DNA from 2 places in the Streptomyces sp. CA2R106 genome. Region 1 is predicted to be linked to the other one. Evidence: riboswitches for the same ligand, from Rfam matches in the RefSeq annotation. Region 1 holds a riboswitch; the other holds the start of a gene.
What was found. Region 1 has a riboswitch for thiamine pyrophosphate ahead of WA788_RS27020 (thiamine ABC transporter substrate-binding protein). Riboswitches for the same ligand answer to the same signal wherever they lie in the genome.

Region 2: it holds a riboswitch for thiamine pyrophosphate, as region 1 does, so the genes downstream of both, thiO (glycine oxidase ThiO) here and WA788_RS27020 (thiamine ABC transporter substrate-binding protein) in region 1, are expected to answer to the same signal.

Annotation. Positions count from the first base shown of each region.
Region 1 covers NZ_JBAGKC010000024.1:69,141-74,484, reverse strand. The annotation lists gene WA788_RS27030 (phosphatidate cytidylyltransferase) at 1-282, shown strand, start outside; gene rlmN (23S rRNA (adenine(2503)-C(2))-methyltransferase RlmN) at 362-1,480, shown strand; TPP riboswitch at 1,562-1,705, shown strand; gene WA788_RS27020 (thiamine ABC transporter substrate-binding protein) at 1,697-2,803, shown strand; gene WA788_RS27015 (ABC transporter permease) at 2,947-4,554, shown strand; gene WA788_RS27010 (ABC transporter ATP-binding protein) at 4,551-5,344, shown strand, end outside.
Region 2 covers NZ_JBAGKC010000004.1:334,856-340,199, forward strand. The annotation lists gene WA788_RS09175 (Rv2175c family DNA-binding protein) at 1-20, opposite strand, end outside; gene WA788_RS09180 (NAD(P)/FAD-dependent oxidoreductase) at 102-1,313, opposite strand; TPP riboswitch at 1,423-1,535, shown strand; gene thiO (glycine oxidase ThiO) at 1,532-2,692, shown strand; gene thiS (sulfur carrier protein ThiS) at 2,689-2,895, shown strand; gene WA788_RS09195 (thiazole synthase) at 2,899-3,744, shown strand; gene pknB (Stk1 family PASTA domain-containing Ser/Thr kinase) at 4,116-5,344, shown strand, end outside.

The DNA of each region.
Region 1 (5,344 bases):
CTGGTCGGCGCGATCAGCTTCGCGATGGTCGTCGGCGCCCTGCTCATGCAGTACTTCATCGACGGCGGCCACTGGTGGCAGGGCCTGCTCCTGGGCCTGGCCGCGGCGGTCAGCGCCACCCTCGGCGACCTCGGCGAGTCCATGATCAAACGCGACCTCGGCATCAAGGACATGGGCACCCTCCTCCCGGGCCACGGCGGCATCATGGACCGCCTCGACTCCCTCCTCCCCACCGCCCCCGTCGTCTGGCTCCTCCTCGTCTCCTTCGTCGGCCAGGGCTGACCCCCGCCTCCCGGCCCCGTCCCGGCCGCGCGCAGCACGAACGGCGCACCGCGCGGAGTCTGCGACACTGGTAGGCATCATGCCTGTACCCGGAGAACTGACGTTTGCCGTGCCGCGCGGGGCCAAGAAGCCGCCGCGGCATCTTGCTGATCTTTCGCCCGCGGAGCGGAGGGAGGCGGTGGCGGCGCTGGGGGAGAAGCCGTTCCGGGCGAAGCAGTTGTCGCAGCACTACTTCGCGCGCTACGCGGACGATCCGGCGACGTGGACGGACATTCCGGCGGCGGCCCGGGGGAAGCTGGCCGGCGACCTGCTGCCGGAGCTGATGACGGTGGTGCGGCACGCCTCGTGCGACGACGGGGAGACCCGCAAGACGCTGTGGCGGCTCTTCGACGGGACGCTCGTCGAGTCGGTGCTGATGCGGTACCCGGACCGGGTGACGATGTGCATCTCGTCGCAGGCCGGCTGCGGGATGAACTGCCCGTTCTGCGCGACCGGCCAGGCGGGCCTGGACCGCAACCTGTCGACGGCCGAGATCGTGCACCAGATCGTCGCCGGGATGCGGTCCCTGCGCGACGGCGACGTGCCCGGCAGCGCGGCCGGCGCCCCGGACCGGCTGTCGAACATCGTCTTCATGGGCATGGGCGAGCCGCTCGCGAACTACCGCCGGGTCGTCGACGCGATCCGGCGCCTGACCGATCCGGCGCCCGACGGGCTGGGGCTGTCGCAGCGCGGCATCACCGTCTCCACCGTCGGCCTGGTCCCGGCCATGCACCGCTTCGCCGACGAGGGCTTCAAATGCCGCCTCGCGGTGTCCCTGCACGCCCCCGACGACGAGCTGCGCGACACCCTCGTGCCGGTCAACACCCGCTGGAAGGTCCGCGAGGTGCTCGACGCCGCCTGGCACTACGCCGACGTCTCCGGCCGCCGCGTCTCCATCGAGTACGCCCTGATCCGCGACGTCAACGATCAGGCGTGGCGCGCCGACCGGCTCGGCCGGCTGCTGAAGAACCACCGGGTGCACGTGAACCTGATCCCGCTCAACCCCACCCCCGGCTCCAAGTGGACCGCCTCCCGGCCGGAGGACGAGCGGGCGTTCGTGGCCGCACTGGAGGCGCACGGCGTGCCGGTGACCGTCCGCGACACCCGCGGCCAGGAGATCGACGGGGCCTGCGGTCAGCTCGCCGCCTCCGCACGCTGATACGGTGCGCTGGTGTGTTCGTCGTACCAACGGCATGCATGGCAGCGTGACAAGCACGACCGCAGAACCGCAGGACAAGTGAACATCCGACAGGGGAGCGCCTGAGACGGCGCTGAGAGTGCGGCTGGGACCCGATCCGACGGCAGGACCGTCGAGGGACCCAGGCCGCAGACCCTCCCACCTGATCCGGGTCATACCGGCGTAGGGAGTCACACAGTGAACAGCACCATCCGTCGGCGTGCCATCGGCGCGCTCGTCCTCGCCACCGCCGGCGCCACCGTCCTCGCCGGCTGCGGCTCGAGCTCCGGCTCCGGTTCCGGCTCCTCCTCGGCCGCCGGCAAGCCCTCCAAGACCGTCACCCTGGTCAGCCACGACTCGTTCGCCGCCTCCTCCTCGGTGCTCGCGCAGTTCACCAAGGAGACCGGCTACACCGTCAAGGTGCTGCGCGGCGGCGACGCGGGCGCCGCGGTCAACCAGGCCATCCTCACCAAGGACCACCCGCGCGGCGACGTCTTCTTCGGCGTCGACAACACCCTGCTCTCCCGCGCCCTGAGCAACGGCCTGTTCGACTCCTACACCGCCAAGGGCCTGGACCAGGTCGCCGCGGACGTGCAACTGGACGCCGCCAAGCACCGCGTGACGCCGATCGACTCCGGCGACGTGTGCGTCAACTACGACCGCGCCTACTTCACCTCCCACCACCTCGCGCCGCCGCAGACCTTCGCCGACCTGGTCAAGCCGCAGTACAAGAACCTGCTCGTCACCGAGAACGTCTCCACCTCCTCCCCGGGGCTCGCCTTCCTGCTGGGCACCGCCGCCACCTACGGCGACTCCGGCTGGCAGGCGTACTGGAAGAAGCTGAAGGCCAACGGCGTGCAGGTCGTCGACAGCTGGGAGCAGGCGTACGACAACGCCTTCTCCGGGTCGGCCGCCGGCAAGAAGGCCAAGGGCAGCAAGCCGCTGGTCGTCTCCTACGCCTCCAGCCCACCCGCCGAGGTGGTCGGCGTCACCCCGCAGCCCGCGCAGTCGCCCGTCGGGGTGGCCACCGGCACCTGCTTCCGCCAGATCGAGTTCGCCGGGCTGCTGCACGGCGCGAAGAACCCCGCCGGCGCCAAGGCGTTCATCGACTTCATGCTCAGCCGGACCTTCCAGCAGGACATGCCGCTCCAGATGTACGTCGACCCGGTCGTGAAGGGCGCGGTCGAACCCGAGGTGTTCACCAAGTACGGCGCGAAGGTCCCGCACCCCACGACGCTGGCGCCCGACAAGATCGCCGCGAAGCGGGACGACTGGGTGAAGTCGTGGAACTCGATCGTCCTGTAGCGCCGCGGGAGGGAGCGCCGCGGGAGGGAGCGCCGCGGGAGGGAGCGCCGAAGAACGGGCTGCCGCGCAAGGCCGCACCGCGCAACGCCGCGCCGCGGGCCGACTCCCACCGCGGTAGCCGCCGCGTCCTCACCGGAGCGGCCCTGGCCGCACTGCCGCTGGCGTTCTTCGCCGCCTTCTTCGCCTACCCCGTGGCGGCGATCGTCGGCCGCGGTCTGCACGAGGGCGGCCGCTGGCAGCTCGGCCGGATCGGCGACGTCCTCGGCGACGGCTCGGTCCGGCACGTGCTGTGGTTCACCTGCTGGCAGGCGGCCGCCTCCACCGCGCTGACCCTGGTGGTCGCCCTGCCGGGGGCGTACGCCTTCGCGCGGCTGGACTTCCCCGGCAAGCGGCTGCTGCGGGCCGTGGTCACGGTGCCGTTCGTGCTGCCGACCGTCGTCGCGGGCTCGGCGTTCCTCGCGCTGCTGGGGCAGGGCGGCTTCACCGACAGCCTGTTCGGGGTGCGCCTGGACACCTCGGTGTGGGCGATCCTCATTGCGCACGTCTTCTTCAACTACGCCGTGGTCGTCCGCACCGTCGGCGGCCTGTGGGCCCAGCTCGACCCGCGCCAGGAGGAGGCCGCCCGCATGCTCGGCGCGGGCCGCCTCGCCGCCTGGCGCCGCGTCACCCTGCCCGCGCTCGGGCCTGCCGTCGCGGCCGCCGGGGTGATGGTCTTCCTGTTCACCTTCACCTCCTTCGGCGTCATCCAGATCCTCGGCGGCCCCACCCGCGCCACCCTGGAGGTCGAGATCTACCGGGAGACCGCCGAGATCTTCGACCTGCCCACCGCGGCCGTGCTCACCCTGCTCCAGTTCGCCGCCGTGGCCGCGATCCTGGCCGTGCACGCCTGGACCACCCGGCGTGGGGAGTCCGCGCTGCGCCTGGTCGACCCGGCCGGCACCGCGCACCGCCCGCGCGGCCGGGGCGAACGCGCGCTGCTGGCCGCCGTCCTCGCCTCGGTCGCGCTGCTGATCCTGCTGCCGCTCGGCGTGCTCGCCGCCCGCTCCTTCGACGGCCCGAACGGCTACGGCCTGGCCTTCTACCGCGCGCTCGGCACCACCGGCGGCGACGGCACCTTCCTCGTCCCACCGTTGCGGACCGTCTGGAACTCGGTGCGCTACGCGGCCGCCGCCACCGTGATCGCCCTGGTCGTCGGCGGGCTGGCCGCGGCCGCCCTGACCCGCCGCGGCGGCCGGCTGATGCGCGGGTTCGACGGGCTGATGATGCTGCCGCTGGGCACCTCCGCGGTCACCGTCGGCTTCGGCTTCCTGATCGCCCTCGACAAGCCGCCGCTGGACCTGCGGGACTCCTGGCTGCTGGTGCCGCTGGCCCAGGCGCTGGTCGGCGCGCCGTTCGTGGTGCGGGTGATGCTGCCGGTGCTGCGGGCCGTCGACGAACGGCTGCGGGAGGCCGCGGCGATGCTGGGCGCCTCCCCGCTGCGGGTCTGGCGCGAGGTCGAACTCCCGCTGGTACGGCGGGCCCTGGGCATCGCGGCCGGGTTCGCGTTCGCCGTCTCGCTCGGCGAGTTCGGCGCCACGGTCTTCATCGCCCGCCCCGACAGCCCCACCCTGCCGGTCGCCGTCGCCCGCCTGCTCGGCCGGGCCGGCGAGATGAACTACGGCCAGGCGATGGCGCTGAGCACCATCCTCATGGTGGTCTGCGCGGCCAGCCTGCTGATCCTGGAGTACCCGCTGTCGGAGAGGTCGCGATGACCGGCACCCTGCTGCGCGTGGACGCGGCCACCGTACGGTTCGGGGCGCGCGCCGCGCTGGACGAGGTGAGCGTGGACGCGGCCGCGCACGAGATCGTCTGCGTGCTCGGGCCGTCCGGCAGCGGCAAGTCCACCCTGCTGCGCACCGTCGCCGGGCTCCAGGCGCTCGACGGCGGCCGGGTGCTGCTGGACGGCGCCGACCAGCGGGGCGTGCCCGCGCACCACCGCGGGGTCGGGCTGATGTTCCAGGACCACCAGCTCTTCCCGCAGCGCGACGTCGGCGGCAACGTGGCGTTCGGGCCGCGCATGCACGGGATGCCGCGCCAGGACCGCGAGCGGCGGACCGCCGAACTGCTGGACCTGGTGGGGCTGCCCGGCGCCGCGGCCCGCCCCGTCGCCACCCTCTCCGGCGGCGAGCAGCAGCGGGTCGCGCTGGCCCGCGCCCTCGCGCCCGAGCCGCGGCTGCTGATGCTCGACGAGCCGCTCGGCCAGCTCGACCGCTCCCTGCGCGAACGGCTGGTGGTCGAACTGCGCCGGCTGTTCGGGCAGTTGGGCACCACCGTGCTGGCCGTCACGCACGACCAGGGGGAGGCGTTCGCGCTCGCGGACCGGGTGGTGGTGATGCGCGACGGGCGAATCGTGCGCAGCGGTACACCCCTCGAGGTGTGGCAGCAGCCCGGCTCGGAGTTCGTGGCCCGCTTCCTGGGGTTCGACAACATCACCGACGCCGTGGTCAGCGGTGGTGTCGCGGTGACCGCCTGGGGCAAGCTCGCCGTCCCCGACGGCACCCC
Region 2 (5,344 bases), on a different contig from region 1:
ACCGACGAGTAAGCAGTCACGGGACAAGCCTGCCACCTGCGGCTGACAATCGCCCCCACCGCTGAGCCGTCACGGTGTCCCCCGCGCCCCCGCGGCAGGCGTCAGTGCGGCACCGCGGCCTTGAGCGGCACCGCCGGGTCCGCGGCGAGCGCCGGGTCCGGCTCGGCACCCTGGGTGATCAGCTTGCGGCCCTGCGCCATGTCCCGGGGCCGCCCCACCGCGAGCACCGCCACCAGCACGCCGCGGCGCAGCCACAGCACCGACCAGGAGTCGCCGGACGGGTCGCCGCGGCGGACCATCGTGTCCTCGTCCCGGTGGAACCCGGCGTACTGCACGAACCGCCCGAACTGCTCGGACCAGAAGTACGGCACCGGGTCGTACGCCTCCTCGCCGCCGAGCAGGTTCGCGGCGGCGGTGCGCGGGCCCTGGACCGCGTTGTCCCAGTGGTGGACGAGCAGCCGCCGGTGGTAGCGGGCGGAGGGGAAGGACGCGCAGTCGCCGACCGCGTACACGTCGGGCGCGGTGGCCCGCAGCCGCTCGTCGGCGCGCACCGCGCCCTGGGGGTCCAGGGTGACCCCGGAGCCGGCCAGCCAGCCGGTGGCGGGGCGGGCGCCGATCCCGACCACCACGGCGCCGGCCGCCAGGCGGCTGCCGTCGGCGAGCACCACCCCGCCCGCCGCGGCCTCGGCCACGGTGGTGCCGGTCAGCAGGGTCACGCCGGCCTCGTCGTACCAGCCGGTCATGTGCGCGGTGACGGACGCGGGCAGCACACCGGACAGCGGGCGGTCGGCGGCCTCGACCACCGTCACCTCGCAGCCGGCCTTGCGGGCCGCCGTCGCGAACTCCGCGCCGATCCAGCCGGCGCCGACCACCACGACGTGCTCGCGCCGCTCCAGGACCGGGCGCAGCGCGGCGGCGTCGTCCAGGGTGCGCAGCGGGTGGACGCCGGGGCGGCCGGCGGTGCCGGGCAGCGCCACCGGGTAGGCGCCGGTGGCCAGGACGAGCGCGTCATAGGCCACCAGGCCCGCGTCGGTGACGAGTTGGCGTGCCGCGGCGCGCAGCGCCTGCGCGTGCACGCCCAGCCGCAGGTCCACCTCCAAGGCGGCGAAGTCGACGTCGAACCGCACGTCGGCCAGGGCGCCGCCCTCCGCGCCCAGCAGCACCGCCTTCGACAACGGGGGGCGGTCGTACGGAGGGTGGGGCTCGTCCCCCAGCAGGGTGATCCGGCCGCGCCAGCCCTGCTGCCGCAGCTCGACGGCCGTCTGCACGCCGGCCATGCCGGCCCCCACGATCACTGCGTGACGCTCGCTCACCGGGACACGTTAGCGCGTCGGGGCGGCGCCGGGGCGGGGGTCGGGGCGGCCCGTCCACCGCGGTGGACGCGGCGGCGCCCGCCGGCGGGCCCTCGGTTAAGCTGACCGGAAGCGAATTCGCGGGAGCCCGGACGCACCGGGCTGAGAGGGCGGCTGGCCGGCCGCCGACCGTACGAACCTGATCCGGGTCATGCCGGCGAAGGGAGCAGCCGAGACTCATGCGTACCCGAACAGCGGACGTCCTCGTCGTGGGGGGCGGCATCATCGGCCTGGTGACGGCGTGGCGCGCCGCCCAGCGCGGGCTGTCCACGGTGGTGGCCGACCCGTCCCCCGGCGGCGGCGCCGCCCATGTCGCGGCGGGGATGCTCGCCGCGGTCACGGAGTTGCAGTACGGCGAGCAGACGCTGCTCGACCTGAACCTGGCGTCGGCGGCGCGCTATCCGGACCTGGTCGCGGAGTTGGCCGACGCCACCGGTCTGGACACCGGCTACCGGCCGTGCGGCACCCTCGCGGTGGCGCTGGACACGGACGACCGGGCGGACCTGCGCGACCTGCACGCCTTCCAGACCTCGCTGGGGCTGGCCGCGCAGTGGCTGACCGGGCGGGACTGCCGCCGGCTGGAGCCGCTGCTCGCCCCCGGGGTGCGCGGCGGGCTGCGGGTGGACGGCGACCACCAGGTCGATCCGCGGCGGCTGGCGGCGGCGCTGCTGCGGGCGGCGTGCTCGGCGGGCGTGGAGTTCGTACGGGCGAAGGCGGCGCGGGTGCTGTGCGCGGGCGACCGGGTCACCGGCGCCGAACTCGCCGACGGCACCCGGGCGGTGGCGGGGCGCACCGTGCTGGCCGCGGGCTGCGAGAGCGGCCGGCTGGCGGGGCTGCCGCCGGACGCGCTGCCGCCGGTGCGGCCGGTGAAGGGGCAGATCCTGCGGCTGCGGATGCCGGCCGGGCGGGCGCCGTTCCTGTCCCGCACGGTCCGCGCGGTGGTCCGCGGCAGCCATGTCTACCTGGTGCCGCGGGAGAACGGGGAACTGGTGCTCGGCGCGACCAGCGAGGAGTTCGGCTGGGACACCGCGGTGACCGCGGGCGGCGTCTACCAACTGCTGCGGGACGCGCACGACCTGGTGCCCGGCATCACCGAACTCCCCCTCACCGAGACCCTCGCGGGGCTGCGGCCCGGCTCGCCGGACAACGCTCCCCTGCTGGGGCCCTCCCACCTGGAGGGTCTGCTGCTGGCCACCGGGCACCACCGCAACGGGGTGCTGCTCACGCCCGTCACCGGGGACGTCCTCGGCCATGTCCTGGACACCGGACGTCTGCCGCGGTACGCCGAGCCGTTCGCCGCCGGGCGGTTCGCGGCCGTACGTGAGGAGCAGACGGTATGACGATCAGCGTGCTCGTCAACGGGGAGCCGCGCGCTCTGGAGGAGCCGATCGCGCTCGGTACGCTCGTCGCCCGGTACGGCGCGGCGACCACCGGGGTGGCCGCCGCGCTCAACGAGGCGGTGGTGCCGCGCTCGCGCTGGTCGGCGACCCGGCTCGCCGACGGCGACCGGGTGGAGATCCTCACCGCGGTCCAGGGGGGCTGAGCGTTGCACACGACACCGTCGGCGCAGGCCGCGCCGTCCGCGTCGCCTGACGGGGCTGATCCGCTGCGGATCGGCGACGCCGTGTTCGGGTCCCGGCTGATCATGGGCACCGGCGGGGCGCCGAGCCTCGACGTGCTGGAGCGGGCGCTCGTCGCCTCCGGTACGGAGCTGACGACCGTCGCGATGCGGCGGCTGGACCCCACCGCGAAGGGTTCCGTGCTGTCCGTGCTGAGCCGGTTGGGGGTTCGTGTCCTGCCGAACACGGCCGGCTGCTTCACCGCGGGCGAGGCCGTCCTCACCGCGCGGCTCGCCCGGGAGGCGCTCGGCACCGACTGGGTCAAGCTCGAAGTGATCGCCGACGAGCGGACGTTGCTGCCCGATCCGGTCGAACTCCTCGACGCTGCCGAGACGTTGGTGGACGACGGGTTCACGGTGCTGCCGTACACCAGCGACGACCCCGTGCTCGCCCGCAAGTTGGAGGATGTCGGGTGCGCGGCGGTCATGCCGCTCGGCTCGCCGATCGGCTCCGGGCTCGGGATTCGCAACCCGCACAACTTCCAGCTCATCGTCGAGCGGGCGTCCGTGCCCGTCATCCTCGACGCCGGGGCCGGCACCGCGTCCGACGCCGCGCTCGCCATGGAACTCGGGTGCGATGCCGTCATGCTCGCGTCCGCCGTCACCCGGGCGCAGCGGCCCGTGCTCATGGCCGCGGCCATGCGGGAGGCCGTTTCCGCCGGCCGGCTCGCCCACCGGGCCGGGCGTATCCCCCGCAGGTACGGTGCCCTCGCTTCGACCCCCTCGAACGGCGCCCTCTCCCTGGGGGCGCCGCCCCCAGCCCCCCGCGCTTAGGGCGCCGCCCTCCCCCGCGCCCCCGGGGCTGGTGCCCCTTCCGGTCCCCGTCCACCCCACGCCCCGCTCCGGCTGGTCGCGCAGTTCCCCGCGCCCCTGGGTAGTGCCCCCTCCCGTCCTCGTTCACCTCACGGTGCGCTCTGGCTGGCCGCGCAGTTCCCCGCGCCCCTGGTTTTGCTCGGGCCCTCCCGCGAAAGAAGCCGGCGGCGGCCGGGGGCGGGACGGGACCGTCGCGGCGGGGGCCGTGGGGCCCGCAGGGCGGGAGGAGGGGGACGGGGACGGTTACAACCGCGTAGCGAATCCGCACGGGTGGGACACATTGCGCCGTGATCCCGCGGTTGGGTGCGAACCGCCTCGTAGAATCGGTGGCCGTGGACACCAGCGTGGAGGACCCGCTCGTCGGGCAGACGCTCGACGGGCGCTATCTGGTCGAGGAGCGCATCGCCGTCGGCGGGATGGCGACGGTCTACCGCGCCGTGGACACCCGGTTGGACCGGGAGCTCGCCCTGAAGGTGATGCACCCGCGCCTCGCGGACGACGCGGTGTTCGTGGAGCGCTTCATCCGCGAGGCGAAGGCGGTCGCGAAGCTCGCGCACCCGAACGTGGTGGGCGTCTTCGACCAGGGCACGGACGGCACGTACGTGTACCTGGCGATGGAGTACGTCGCGGGCTGCACGCTGCGGGACGTGCTGAGGGAGCGCGGGGCGCTCCAGGTCCACGCGGCGCTGGACATCGTGGAACCGGTGCTCGCGGCGCTGGGCGCGGCGCACCGCGCGGGTCTGGTGCACCGGGACATGAAGCCGGAGAACGTGCTGATCGGCGACGACGGCCGGGTGAAGGTCGCCGACTTCGGCCTGGTGCGGGCGATCGACACGAAGACGAGCGCGTCGACGGGCGTGGTGCTGGGCACCGTGTCGTACCTGGCGCCGGAGCAGATCGGCCACGGCACCGTGGACCAGCGGGCCGACGTGTACGCGTGCGGCGTGGTGCTCTACGAGATGCTGACCGGCCGCAAGCCGTACGACGGCGACACCCCGATGAAGGTGATGTACCAGCACGTCAACGAGGACGTGCCGCCGCCTTCCGCGGTCGTGCCGACCGTACCGCCGCTGCTGGACGCGCTGGTGGCGCGGGCCTGCGCCCGCCCGCAGCAGCAGCGCCCGGCGGACGCGGTGGAACTGCTCGCCGAGACCCGTACGGCGCGGGCGGCGCTGACCGCGGAGGAGCTGGACGCGCGCCCGGCCGGACCGGCGGCACCCGAGCCCGCCGACCAGGTGCACGCCGACGAGGTGCCCACCGACGAGGTGCCGCCCGTACTGCCGCCCGGTTCCGAGGAGCCCACCAGCGTGGTGGCGCGGCCCGACGGCGCGGTCCCGGACCGCACCACCCGCCTGCTGCTGCCCACCCCGCCGCCGGACGACCCTCCCCCCGCCCCGGCACCCGGGTGGGCGCGCTCGCGCCGCGGCCCGCTCGCCGTGCTCGTCGCCCTGCTGGTCGTCCTCGGGGTCGGCGCGGGCGTCTGGTACATCAACGACGGCCAGTTCACGACGGTCCCCGGCGTGCTGTCGCTGCCGCAGGCGAAGGCCGAGCAGAAGATCGA